One region of the Rubrivivax sp. JA1026 genome, then DNA from elsewhere that is predicted to be linked to it. Evidence: predicted binding sites of a transcription regulator. Region 1 holds the regulator's gene; the other holds the start of a gene.
The links. The regulator sigma-54, encoded in region 1, starts transcription at its own class of promoters, with help from an activator protein. The targets are predictions, from matches to a motif close to TGGCANGNAANCTGCTTT.
Positions count from the first base shown of each region.

Region 2: a site for sigma-54 is predicted at 2,120-2,137, ahead of G5B56_RS00590 (DUF2126 domain-containing protein). Genes of this name have one in related genera too.

Region 1 is NZ_JAALCQ010000007.1:191,036-196,378, reverse strand. It holds gene G5B56_RS13500 (class I SAM-dependent RNA methyltransferase) at 1-1,026, opposite strand, end outside; gene G5B56_RS13495 (RNA polymerase factor sigma-54) at 1,234-2,736, opposite strand; gene lptB (LPS export ABC transporter ATP-binding protein) at 2,747-3,505, opposite strand; gene lptA (lipopolysaccharide transport periplasmic protein LptA) at 3,505-4,125, opposite strand; gene G5B56_RS13480 (thiol:disulfide interchange protein DsbA/DsbL) at 4,241-4,888, opposite strand; gene G5B56_RS13475 (SPOR domain-containing protein) at 4,954-5,343, opposite strand, start outside.
Region 2 is NZ_JAALCQ010000001.1:119,160-124,502, forward strand. It holds gene G5B56_RS00580 (DNA internalization-related competence protein ComEC/Rec2) at 1-667, shown strand, start outside; gene G5B56_RS00585 (tetratricopeptide repeat protein) at 681-2,045, shown strand; gene G5B56_RS00590 (DUF2126 domain-containing protein) at 2,169-5,343, shown strand, end outside.

The DNA.
Region 1 (5,343 bases):
GCCGCCGTCGAAGCCTTCACGCGCGCCGCCGGGCGCGTCGCCGCGGGCGCTGCCGCTGCCCTTGGGCGCGATGCGCTCGCCGTACGGCGGGTTGAGCATCAGCGTGCCGCGTTCGGCCGGCGCCGGGCGCTGCAGCGCGTCGGCAGTCTTGAAGGCGATGGCCTGGCCGACGCCGGCGTTGGCGGCATTGCGCGCCGCGAAGTCGGTCATGCGAAAGCTCACGTCGCCGGCGAAGACCTCGACCGCAGGCGCGTGCACACGTTCGCGCGCGGCCTGCTGCAGCTCGCGCCAGGCACCGAGCTGGTCGCGGAAGGGCAGCAGGCGCTCGAAGGCGAAACGGCGCTTGATGCCCGGGGCGATGCCGCAGGCGATCTGCGCGGCCTCGATGGCGATCGTGCCGGCGCCGCAGCAGGGGTCGAGCAGCGCGCCGTCCTCCTCGCGGCCCTGCCAGCCGGCGGCGGCCAGCATCGCCGCGGCCAGCGTCTCCTTCAGCGGCGCCTCGCCCTTGACGCCACCGGCGCGTTCGTCGCGCCAGCCGCGCTTGAACAGCGCCTCGCCCGAGGTGTCGGCGTACAGCGTCGCGTGCTCGGGGCCGACGTACAGCTGCAGCGACAGGTCGGGGTGGCGGGTGTCGACGCTGGGGCGTTCGCCGCTCGTTTCGCGCAGCTGGTCGCAGACGGCGTCCTTCACGCGCAGCGTCGCGAAGTTCAGGCTCTTCAGCGGCGAACGCTGCGCCGCGACGTCGACACGCAGCGTCTGGCGCGGCGTGATCCAGTCGTCCCAGCGCACGCGGCGCGCGAGTTCGTAGAGCTCGTGCTCGTCGCGGTAGGGGCCGTCGATCAGCGGCCACAGCACACGCTGGGCGAGCCGGCTCTCCAGGTTCAGCGCCATCGCGGCGCGGGCGTCGCCGTCGACGAAGACGCCGCCGCGCACGGCCTCGGTGCGGCAGCCGGTGATGCGGGCGGCCTCGTCGGCCAGCAGCGGCTCGACGCCACCGGCGCAGGGAAGGAACAGGGAGACGGTCATGACGGCGGCGCGACGGACGAAAGCGCTGGACTGTAGTCCAGCTGCGGCGGCGGCGGCGGCGCGTTGTGGCGGAGGACGCGGAGGACGGGGTCAGGTCTCGCGAGACCTGACCCCGGGCTGCCCGGGCTGCCTCAGCTGCGGCGGCGGCGCGTCGCGGCGGAGGACGGGGTCAGGTCCTGCGGGACCTGACCCCGGGCTGTGGTCGCGTCAGATCGCCCGGCGCAGCGAGGCCGGCGCGATCTTCAGCGCCTCGCGGTACTTGGCGACGGTGCGGCGCGCGACCTGGATGCCCTGCTCCTCGAGCATCTGCGACAGCTGGCTGTCCGACAGCGGCTTGCTGGCGTCCTCGGCCGAGACGAGCTGCTGGATCAGCGCCCTCACCGCGGTGCTCGACGCGTTGCCGCCGGCCTCGGTGTTCAGCGAGCTGCCGAAGAAGTACTTCAGCTCGAAGGTGCCCTGCGGCGTGGCCATGTACTTGGCCGTCGTCACGCGCGAGATCGTGCTCTCGTGCAGGCCCAGCTCGTCGGCGATCTCGCGCAGCACCAGCGGCTTCATCGCGATCGCGCCGTGCGTGAAGAAACCCTTCTGGCGCTCGACGATGGCCTTGGACACACGCAGGATGGTGTCGAAACGCTGCTGGATGTTCTTCATGAACCAGCGCGCCTCCTGCAGCCGCGACGACAGCCCGCCGGCGCCGTTGCGCTGGCCGCGGATCGCCTGGGCGTAGAGGTCGTTGATGCGCAGCTTGGGCATCACGTCCGGGTTCAGCAGCACCTTGAAGCCGCGCCCCGACTTCTGGACGATGACGTCGGGCACGATGATGTTCGACTCGGCCGGCGCGAACGGCCGCCCCGGCTTGGGCTCGCAGGCGACGATCAGTGCCTGCGCTTGGCGCAGCAGGTCCTCGCCGGCGCCGGTGGCGGCGGTCAGCTTCTTCACGTCGCGCCGGGCCAGCAGCTCCAGCGAGTGCTCGCAGATGCGGATCGCGACCTCGCGCGCCTCGCAGCGCGGCGTCGTGCGCAGTTGCAGCACCAGGCACTCGGACAGCGAACGTGCGCCGACGCCGGTCGGCTCCAGGCTCTGCAGCCAGCGCAGCGCGCACTGCAGGCGGTCGGCCAGGGCCTCGCGCTGCTCCTCGTCGTCCAGGTCCAGCATGTCGGCCAGGCGCGCGGCGATGTCCTCCAGCGGGTCGGCGAGGTAGCCGTCGTCGTCCAGCGACTCGATCAGCACGTGCAGTGCCGCAGCGTCCTCGGCCGACAGCCGCATGCCGGCGATCTGGCGCCGCAGGTGGTCCTGCAGCGTGCCGGCGCCGGCGCGGCGCTCCTGCGGGTCGAGGTCGTCGTCGCTTTCGGGCGCGGCCGCGGCCGGGGTCTCGCGGATGCCGTCGAAGTCGTCGCGCTCGGTGCCGTTCTCCCAGTCCTCGCGTTCGGTGGTGCCGAACTCGGCGGCGTCGACCTCGGCCGGTGCCGGCTCGGCGGCACCGTCGCCGTCGTCACGCTCGGCGACGCGGTCGACGGTGGCACGTTCGGCCGGCGGGTCGAACGGTGTCGCCGCGTCCTCGTCCATCTCCAGGAACGGGTTCTGCTCGAGCATCTGCTCGACTTCCTGGTGCAGCTCCAGCGTCGACAGCTGCAGCAGCCGGATCGACTGCTGCAGCTGCGGCGTCAGCGCCAGATGCTGCGACAGGCGGACTTGGAGGGAGGGCTTCATCGGCCGCGCGTCACATCTTGAAATGCTCGCCGAGGTAGACCTTGCGCACCTCGGCGTTCTCGACGATCGCCTGCGGCGTGCCTTCGGTGAGCACGCTGCCTTCGCTGATGATGTAGGCGCGGTCGCAGATGCCCAGCGTCTCGCGCACGTTGTGGTCGGTGATCAGCACCCCGATGCCGCGCGACTTGAGGAAGGCGATGATGCGCTGGATCTCGATGACGGCGATCGGGTCGACGCCGGCAAAGGGCTCGTCGAGCAGGATGAAACGCGGCTGCGTGGCCAGCGACCGGGCGATCTCGACGCGGCGGCGCTCGCCGCCGGACAGCGCCGGCGCCGGCGAGTCGCGCAGCTTCTCGATCGACAGGTCGTGCAGCAGCTTGTCCAGCAGCTCCTGGATCTGCGCCGGCTTCAGCGGCCGGCCGTCCGGGCCCTGCTGCAGCTCGAGCACGGCGCGGATGTTCTCCTCGACGGTCAGCTTGCGGAAGATCGACGCTTCCTGCGGCAGGTACGACAGCCCCAGGCGCGATCGCTGGTGGATCGGCAGGCGCTCGACCGGGCGGCCGTCGATGCGGATCTGGCCGGCGTCGGCACGCACCAGGCCGACGACCATGTAGAAGGTGGTGGTCTTGCCGGCGCCGTTGGGGCCGAGCAGGCCGACGACCTCGCCGGCGGCCACCGACAGGTGCACGTCCTTGACGACGCGCCGCTGGCCGTAGCTCTTCTGCAGGTTCTCGGCTTCGAGCCGGCTGCCCGCGACGGCGGTTTCCATCAGCGCTGGCCCCCGAGCGAGCGCGCCGGCGCCAGCGGCGCGGCCGAGGCCGGCGCGGCCGGCGGCGTGGCCGCCTTGTCGCTGCGCGGGCTCAGCACCGCGCGCACGCGACCGCTCGGGTTGGCACGGGTCGTCTCGCCGCCGGCGACGCTGAAGGTCTCGGCGGTGTTGTCCCAGACGATCTGCGAGCCGGTGATCTCGTCGGCGACGACCGCGCCGCGCAGCCGGCGCACCGCGCCGTTGCCGATGAAACGCAGCGTGTCGGCGCGGCCGTCGTACTCGATGCGGTCGGCCACGCCCTCGACGACCTCGTCGACGCCGTCACGCTTCTGGCGGTAGCTCGCCGGGCGGCCGGCGCTGCCGATGGCGGTGGCGGCGCGGTAGCCGTCGGCCGTCTCGCGCAGCTCGACGCGGTCGGCGCGGATGACCATCGTGCCCTGGGTGATGACGACGTTGCCGTTGAACTCGACGAGCTGGCGCTGCAGGTCGACCGAGCCCGGCCGGTCGGCCTCGACGACCATCTGGCGCTCGCGGTCGGCGCGCTCGGCGGCCGCGGCGGCGCACAGCAGCGCCAGCACCAGCGGTGCGGCACGGCGGAGGAGGGCGAAACGGAGCGTCATTTTCGGCACGAAACTTGCAAGCATTCTAGCCACAAGTTCGTGCCGTCGAACAGGGTTCGCGGGCCCCGCGTTGCGAGGCCGATGCGCCGGATCAAGACCCGGCGCGGGCCCGGGCTCAGGCGCCCTGGCGGGAGCGGGCGATCAGGAAGTCGGCCACCGCGAGCGCACGCTCGTGGCCGCCGGCCAGGGCGCCGGAAGTGTAGTACCGGCCCTGGATGCCCATCGCCGGCACGCCGTCGATCTTGTAGGCGTCGGCGAGCTGCTTGGCGCGGCTGGCCTTGGTCGCCACGCTGAACGAGCGGAAGGCGTCGCCGAAGCGCTTGCCGTCGAGGCCGTTGGCGACCATGAAGTCGATGATGTCCGACTCCGACAGCAGGCGCTTGCCCTGCACGTGGATCGCGTTGAACACCTTGCGGTGCACCGCGCCGACCTGACCCATCTCCTCGAGCGCGTAGAAGATCTTCTGGGCGATCTGGTGGCGCGCGGTGAAGCCCACCGGCACGCGGCGGAACACGACGTCGGCCGGCAGGCGCTTGCTCCAGGTCTCCAGCAGCGGCTCGAAGTTGAAGCAGTGGCCGCACTCGTACCAGAAGAACTCGACGACCTCGACCTTCTTGCCCTCGGGGATCGAGGTCGGTGCGGGCGTCTGCAGCCGCACGTAATGCGTGCCCTCGACCGGCCCGCCCTGCGCGCGGGCGCCACCGGCCATCGCCAGGCCCAGGCCCGCACCGGCCAGTTGGATCGAGAAATCGCGCCGCTTCATGAGTTTCCTTTCGAGTGATCGGTGTCGTCGCATGGGACCGGCCGCACCCGTGCCGGGTTCCCTGCTCAGGGCTTCTCGGCGCGGACCAGCCGGGCGTCGATGTTCGCCGCCTGCAGCCGTCCCTGGACGGCCTCGGCGTCGTCGCGCGTGCCGTAGGGGCCCGTGCGCACCCGGTACATCGTCTTGCCGGCCTGCTCGCGCTCGCTCACCTTGGCCGTGAAGCCGAGCATCGCCAGGCGGGCGCGCTCCTGCTCGGCGTCCTCGGTGCGCGTGAACGCGCCGGTCTGCACGAAGTACACGAACGCTTCAGCGGCCCGGTCGGTGGACTGGCCGGCGAGGATGGCCGCCGGATCGCGGGTGGAGCCACCCTGCGCGGCCGGGGCGCTGGCGGGCGTCCGCGCGGCCGTCGGCGGCGCGGACGGTGCGGCCGTCGGCGCCGAGGCCGCCGCCGCCGG
Region 2 (5,343 bases), on a different contig from region 1:
CTCGCGCGTGCTCGTGCCGCTGCTGCGCGCCCGTGGCGAGCGCCGCATCGACCTGCTGATGCTCAGCCACCGCGACGGCGACCATGTCGGCGGCGGCGCCGCGCTGCTGCAGGCGCTGCCGGTCGCCGAGATCGTCGGCTCGCTGCCGGCCGAGCACCCGCTGCTCGGCCGCGTGCCGCACCGGCGCTGCATGGCCGGCGAGCGCTGGCGCTGGGACGGCGTCGACTTCGAGGTCCTGCACCCGCCGGCCGGCATGGCCATCGCCGACGAGGCGTCGAACGCCACGAGCTGCGTGCTGCGCGTGCGCGGTGCGCTCGCCAGCGTGCTGCTGCCCGGTGACCTGCCGGCCGCACAGGAGCGGGCGCTGGTGGCCGCCGGTGCGCCGCTGCGTGCCGACGTGCTCGTCGTGCCGCACCACGGCAGCCGCAGCTCGTCGAGCGAGGCCTTCGTCGACGCGGTCGCGCCGCGGGTCGCCGTCGTGCAGGCCGGCTACCTGAACCGCTTCGGCCATCCGGCGCCGGAGGTGAGCGCGCGCTTCGTCGAGCGCGGCATCGTGCTGGTGCGCAGCGACGAATGCGGCGCGTGGACGCTGGCCGCCGACGGCCGCGCGCACTGCGAGCGCGAGCGCTCGCGCCGCTACTGGCATCATCGGCCGTCCTCCCGCTGATCCCGCCTGACCCGTGTCCGCCGCTGCCGAGTCCTTGTTCGCCAGGGGCACCCGCGCCCTCGAAGCGGGCGACCTGGCTGGCGCCGAGGCCGCGCTGCGTGAGGCGATCGTGCGGCAGCCGACGCTGGCCGAGGCGCATGCCAACCTCGCGCTGGTGCTCGAACGCGCCGGCCGCGCCGACGAGGCCGAGGCCGCTTACCGCGACGCGCTGGCGCTGGCGCCGCAGGCGGCGCCGATCTGGAACCTGCTCGGCACGCTGCTGCTGACGCGCAAGCGCCGGCTCGACGCCGAGGTCGCGCTGACGCGTGCGGTCTCGCTGGACCCGGCATCCGCCGCCGCCTGGACGCACCTGGGCCTGCTCTACGCGGCCACCGGCCTGGAGCGCCTGGCCGAAGGCTGCCACCGGCGGGCGCTGGAGCTCGACGCCGGCCACGTCGACGCCGCGCTCAACCTCGCGACGCTGCGGCTGCGCCAGGGCTGCTGGGACGAAGGCTGGGCCTTGTTCGAGCGCCGCCGCTGGTCCGACACGCTGGCCGCCCGGCTGCCGCTGCCGCGCTGGGCCGGCGAGCCGCTGGCCGGGCGTTCGCTGCTCATCGGCGCCGAGGCCGGCCTCGGCGACATGATCCAGTTCGTGCGTTATGCCGCCGTTGCCAAGGCCGCCGGTGCCGGGCGTGTCGGCGTGCTGGCCTATGCGCCGCTGGTCCGCCTGCTGGCCGGTGCCGACGGCGTCGACGTCGTCGTGCCGCCGACGGCCGAGGTCGCGCCGGGCGACTGGGACCTGTGGGCGCCGGCGATGAGCCTGCCGTGGCACTTCGGCACGCGCGTCGACTCGGTGCCGGCCGCGCTGCCCTATCTGCGCCCGGACCCGGCCCGCGTCGCCCGCTGGCGCGCCGTGCTCGGTGACGCCGGCGGCCGCCGCCGCATCGGCCTGGTCTGGCGCGGCAACCCGCGCTTCGAGACCGACGCCTGCCGTTCGCTGCCGTCGCTGGCCGAACTGGCGCCGCTGGCCATGCTGCCCGGCGTGCAGCTCGTCAGCCTGCAGAAGGGCGCCGGCGAGGACGAGGCCGCGGCGCCGCCGTTCGCGCTGCTGAACCCGATGCCCGACGTGGCCGACCTGGCCGACACCGCGGCGCTGATCGAGAACCTGGACCTCGTCGTCAGCGTCGACACCGCCATCGCCCATCTGGCCGGCGCGCTGGGCACGCCGTGCGCGCTGCTGCTGCCCGACTACAACGTCGACTGGCGCTGGCTCGAAGGCCGCGCCGACACGCCCTGGTATCCGGGCGTGATGCGGCTGTTCCGCCGTCCGGCGGCGGGCCGCTGGGCCGACGCGGTAGCCGAGCTGCAGGCCGAGCTCGAAGCCGCGCTCGCCATCTGAGGCCGGCTTGCGCGGCGCGCTGCGGCCGTCATCGCCGCGCTGGCATCATCGTCGCAGCCCGCGTGCTGCATCCGTGGCCCGGCACTTGCAACACCGCGGCATCCCGCCGCAGGAGCTCCGTCCGTGTCCATCCACGTCGCGCTGAACCACGTCACGCACTACCGCTACGACCGCCGCGTCGGGCTCTCGCCGCAGGTCGTGCGTCTGCGCCCGGCGCCGCACTGCCGCACGCCCATCGTCTCGTACTCGCTGCGCATCGAGCCCGGCGAGCACTTCGTCAACTGGCAGCAGGACCCGTTCGCCAACCACCTGGCGCGCCTCGTCTTCCCGGAGAAGACGACCGAGTTCAAGGTCACCGTCGACCTGGTGGCCGAGATGTCGGTCTACAACCCGTTCGACTTCTTCCTCGAACCCGAGGCCGAGCACTTCCCGTTCGCCTACGCGCCCGAACTGGCGCACGACCTCGCGCCCTACCTGGCGCGCGACGAGGCGACGCCGCTGTTCGCCGAGTTCGTCGCCAGCATCCCGCGCGAACGCGTGCGCACGATCGACTTCCTCGTCGAGATCAACCGCCGGCTGCAGCGTGACATCAGCTACCTGATCCGCCTCGAGCCCGGCGTGCAGACGCCCGAAGAGACGCTGGCCAGGAAGTCCGGCTCCTGCCGCGACACCGGCTGGCTGCTGGTGCAGGCGCTGCGCCACTGCGGCCTGGCGGCGCGGTTCGTCTCCGGCTACCTGATCCAGCTGAAGCCCGACCTGAAGTCGCTCGACGGCCCGAGCGGCGCCGAGACCGACTTCACCGACCTGCACGCCTGGTGCGAGGTCTACCTGCCGGGCGCCGGCTGGATCGGCCTGGACCCGACCTCAGGCCTGCTGGCCGGCGAAGGCCACATCCCGGTGGCCTGCACGCCCGAGCCTTCGACGGCGGCGCCGGTCTCCGGCGCGGTCGACGCCTGCGAAGTGACCTTCGGCCACACGATGCAGGTCACGCGGGTGCACGAGTCGCCGCGTGTCACCAAGCCCTACACCGAGGACCAGTGGCAGGACGTGCTGGCGCTCGGCGAGGCGGTCGACCGCGAGCTCGAACGCGGCGACGTGCGATTGACGATGGGCGGCGAGCCGACCTTCGTCTCGGTCGACGACCGCGACGGCGCCGAATGGAACACCGACGCGCTGGGCCCGACCAAACGCGGTCTGGCGAACGAACTCGTGCACCGGCTGCGCGCGCACTACGGCGAAGGTGGTTTCCTGCACTTCGGCCAGGGCAAGTGGTACCCCGGCGAGCAGCTGCCGCGCTGGGCGCTGACGATCGCCTGGCGCGCCGACGGCCAGCCCTGCTGGCACGACGCCTCGCTGTTCGCCGACGAGCGCGACACGCATGCCTACACGGTGGCCGACGCTGAACGTTTCGGCGCCGCGCTGGCGCGCCGGCTGGGCCTGGACCCGAAGTGGCTGATGCCCGGCCACGAAGACGCCTGGTACTACCTCTGGCGCGAGCGCCGGCTGCCGAGCAACGTCGACCCCTTCGACTCGCGCCTGGACGACGAGCTGGAGCGCGCGCGCCTGCGCCGTGTCTTCAGCGCCGGGCTGGATGCCGTCACCGGCTACGCCTTGCCGTTGCGCCGCGAGTGGTTCGCCGGCGCCGCGGGGCCGGAGTGGATCAGCGGCCCCTGGTTCCTGCGCGACGAGCGCCTCTACCTGATCCCCGGCGACTCGCCGATGGGCTGGCGTCTGCCGCTCGATTCGCTGCCCTGGGCCGAGGCTGGCGACCGGCCGGCCTCGTTCGCACCCGACCCCTTCGCGCCGCAGGCCCCGCTGCCGGTGCCGGCCAGCGTGCGCGCCCAGCCGCGCGGCTGGGACGCGCACCGCGAAGGCGGCGGTTTCGCCGAAGGCGGCACGGTCGCCTGGCCGGGAAGCGCCCGCGGCACGGACCTGCCCCCTCTCCCGCTCGCGGGAGAGGGCTGGGGTGAGGGTGCCGGCGCACCCCCAGCCCTCACCCCGCCCCTCTCCCGCGCCGCGGGAGAGGGAGATCCCGCCATCGCCCGCATCCCTGTCCCGCCTCATCCGCAGGGCCTCGACGCCCGCCCCGAGCGCCGCGAGTCGGCCGGCTGGATCACCCGCACGGCCCTCTGCGTCGAGGTGCGCGACCCGCAGCGCGCCAACGGCCCCAAGGCCGAGGCCGAGCACGGTGGCAAGAGCGGCGTGCTCTACGTCTTCATGCCGCCGCTGCAGCACCTGGAGGACTACCTGGACCTGCTGGCCGAGGTCGAGGCGACCTGCGTCGAACTCGGTGTCAAGGTCGTGCTCGAAGGCTATCCGCCGCCGCGCGACGCGCGCCTGAAGACGCTGGCCGTGACACCCGACCCGGGTGTCATCGAGGTCAACATCCACCCCGCGAAAGACTGGGCCGAACTGGTCGAGCACACCGAGTTCCTCTACGACGCCGCGCACCGCACGCGGCTGTCGACCGAGAAGTTCATGCTCGACGGCCGCCACACCGGCACCGGCGGCGGCAACCACTTCGTGCTCGGCGGCGCGACGCCGGCCGACAGCCCTTTCCTGCGCCGGCCCGACCTGCTGGCCAGCCTGCTCGCCTACTGGCACAACCACCCCAGCCTCAGCTACCTGTTCAGCGGCCTGTTCATCGGCCCGACCAGCCAGGCACCGCGCATCGACGAGGCGCGCAACGACCAGGTCTACGAGCTGGAGATCGCGCTGGCCGAGCTGGAACGCCGCATCGCGGAGGAGGGCGGCGAGGTGCCGCCGTGGCTCGTCGACCGCAGCCTGCGCAACCTGCTGATCGACGTCACCGGCAACACCCACCGCAGCGAGTTCTGCATCGACAAGCTGTATTCGCCCGACGGCCCGACCGGCCGCCTGGGGCTGCTGGAGCTGCGCGCCTTCGAGATGCCGCCGCATGCGCGCATGAGCCTGGCGCAGCAGCTGCTGCTGCGCGCGCTCGTCGCCTGGTTCTGGCGCGAGCCCTACACCGGCCGCGGCGCGACGCGGCTGACACGCTGGGGCACGGCGCTGCACGACCGTTTCCTGCTGCCGACCTTCGTGCAGCTGGACTTCGACGACGTCGTCGCCGAGCTGAAGCGCGCCGGCTTCGCTTTCGACGCCGCCTGGTTCGCGCCGCATTTCGAGTTCCGCTTCCCGCTGATCGGCGAGGTTGCGGCGCTGGGCGTCAAGCTGACGCTGCGCACCGCGCTCGAACCCTGGCACGTGATGGGCGAGGAGGGCGCGATCGGCGGCACGGTGCGCTACGTCGACTCGTCGCTGGAGCGGCTGGAGCTGA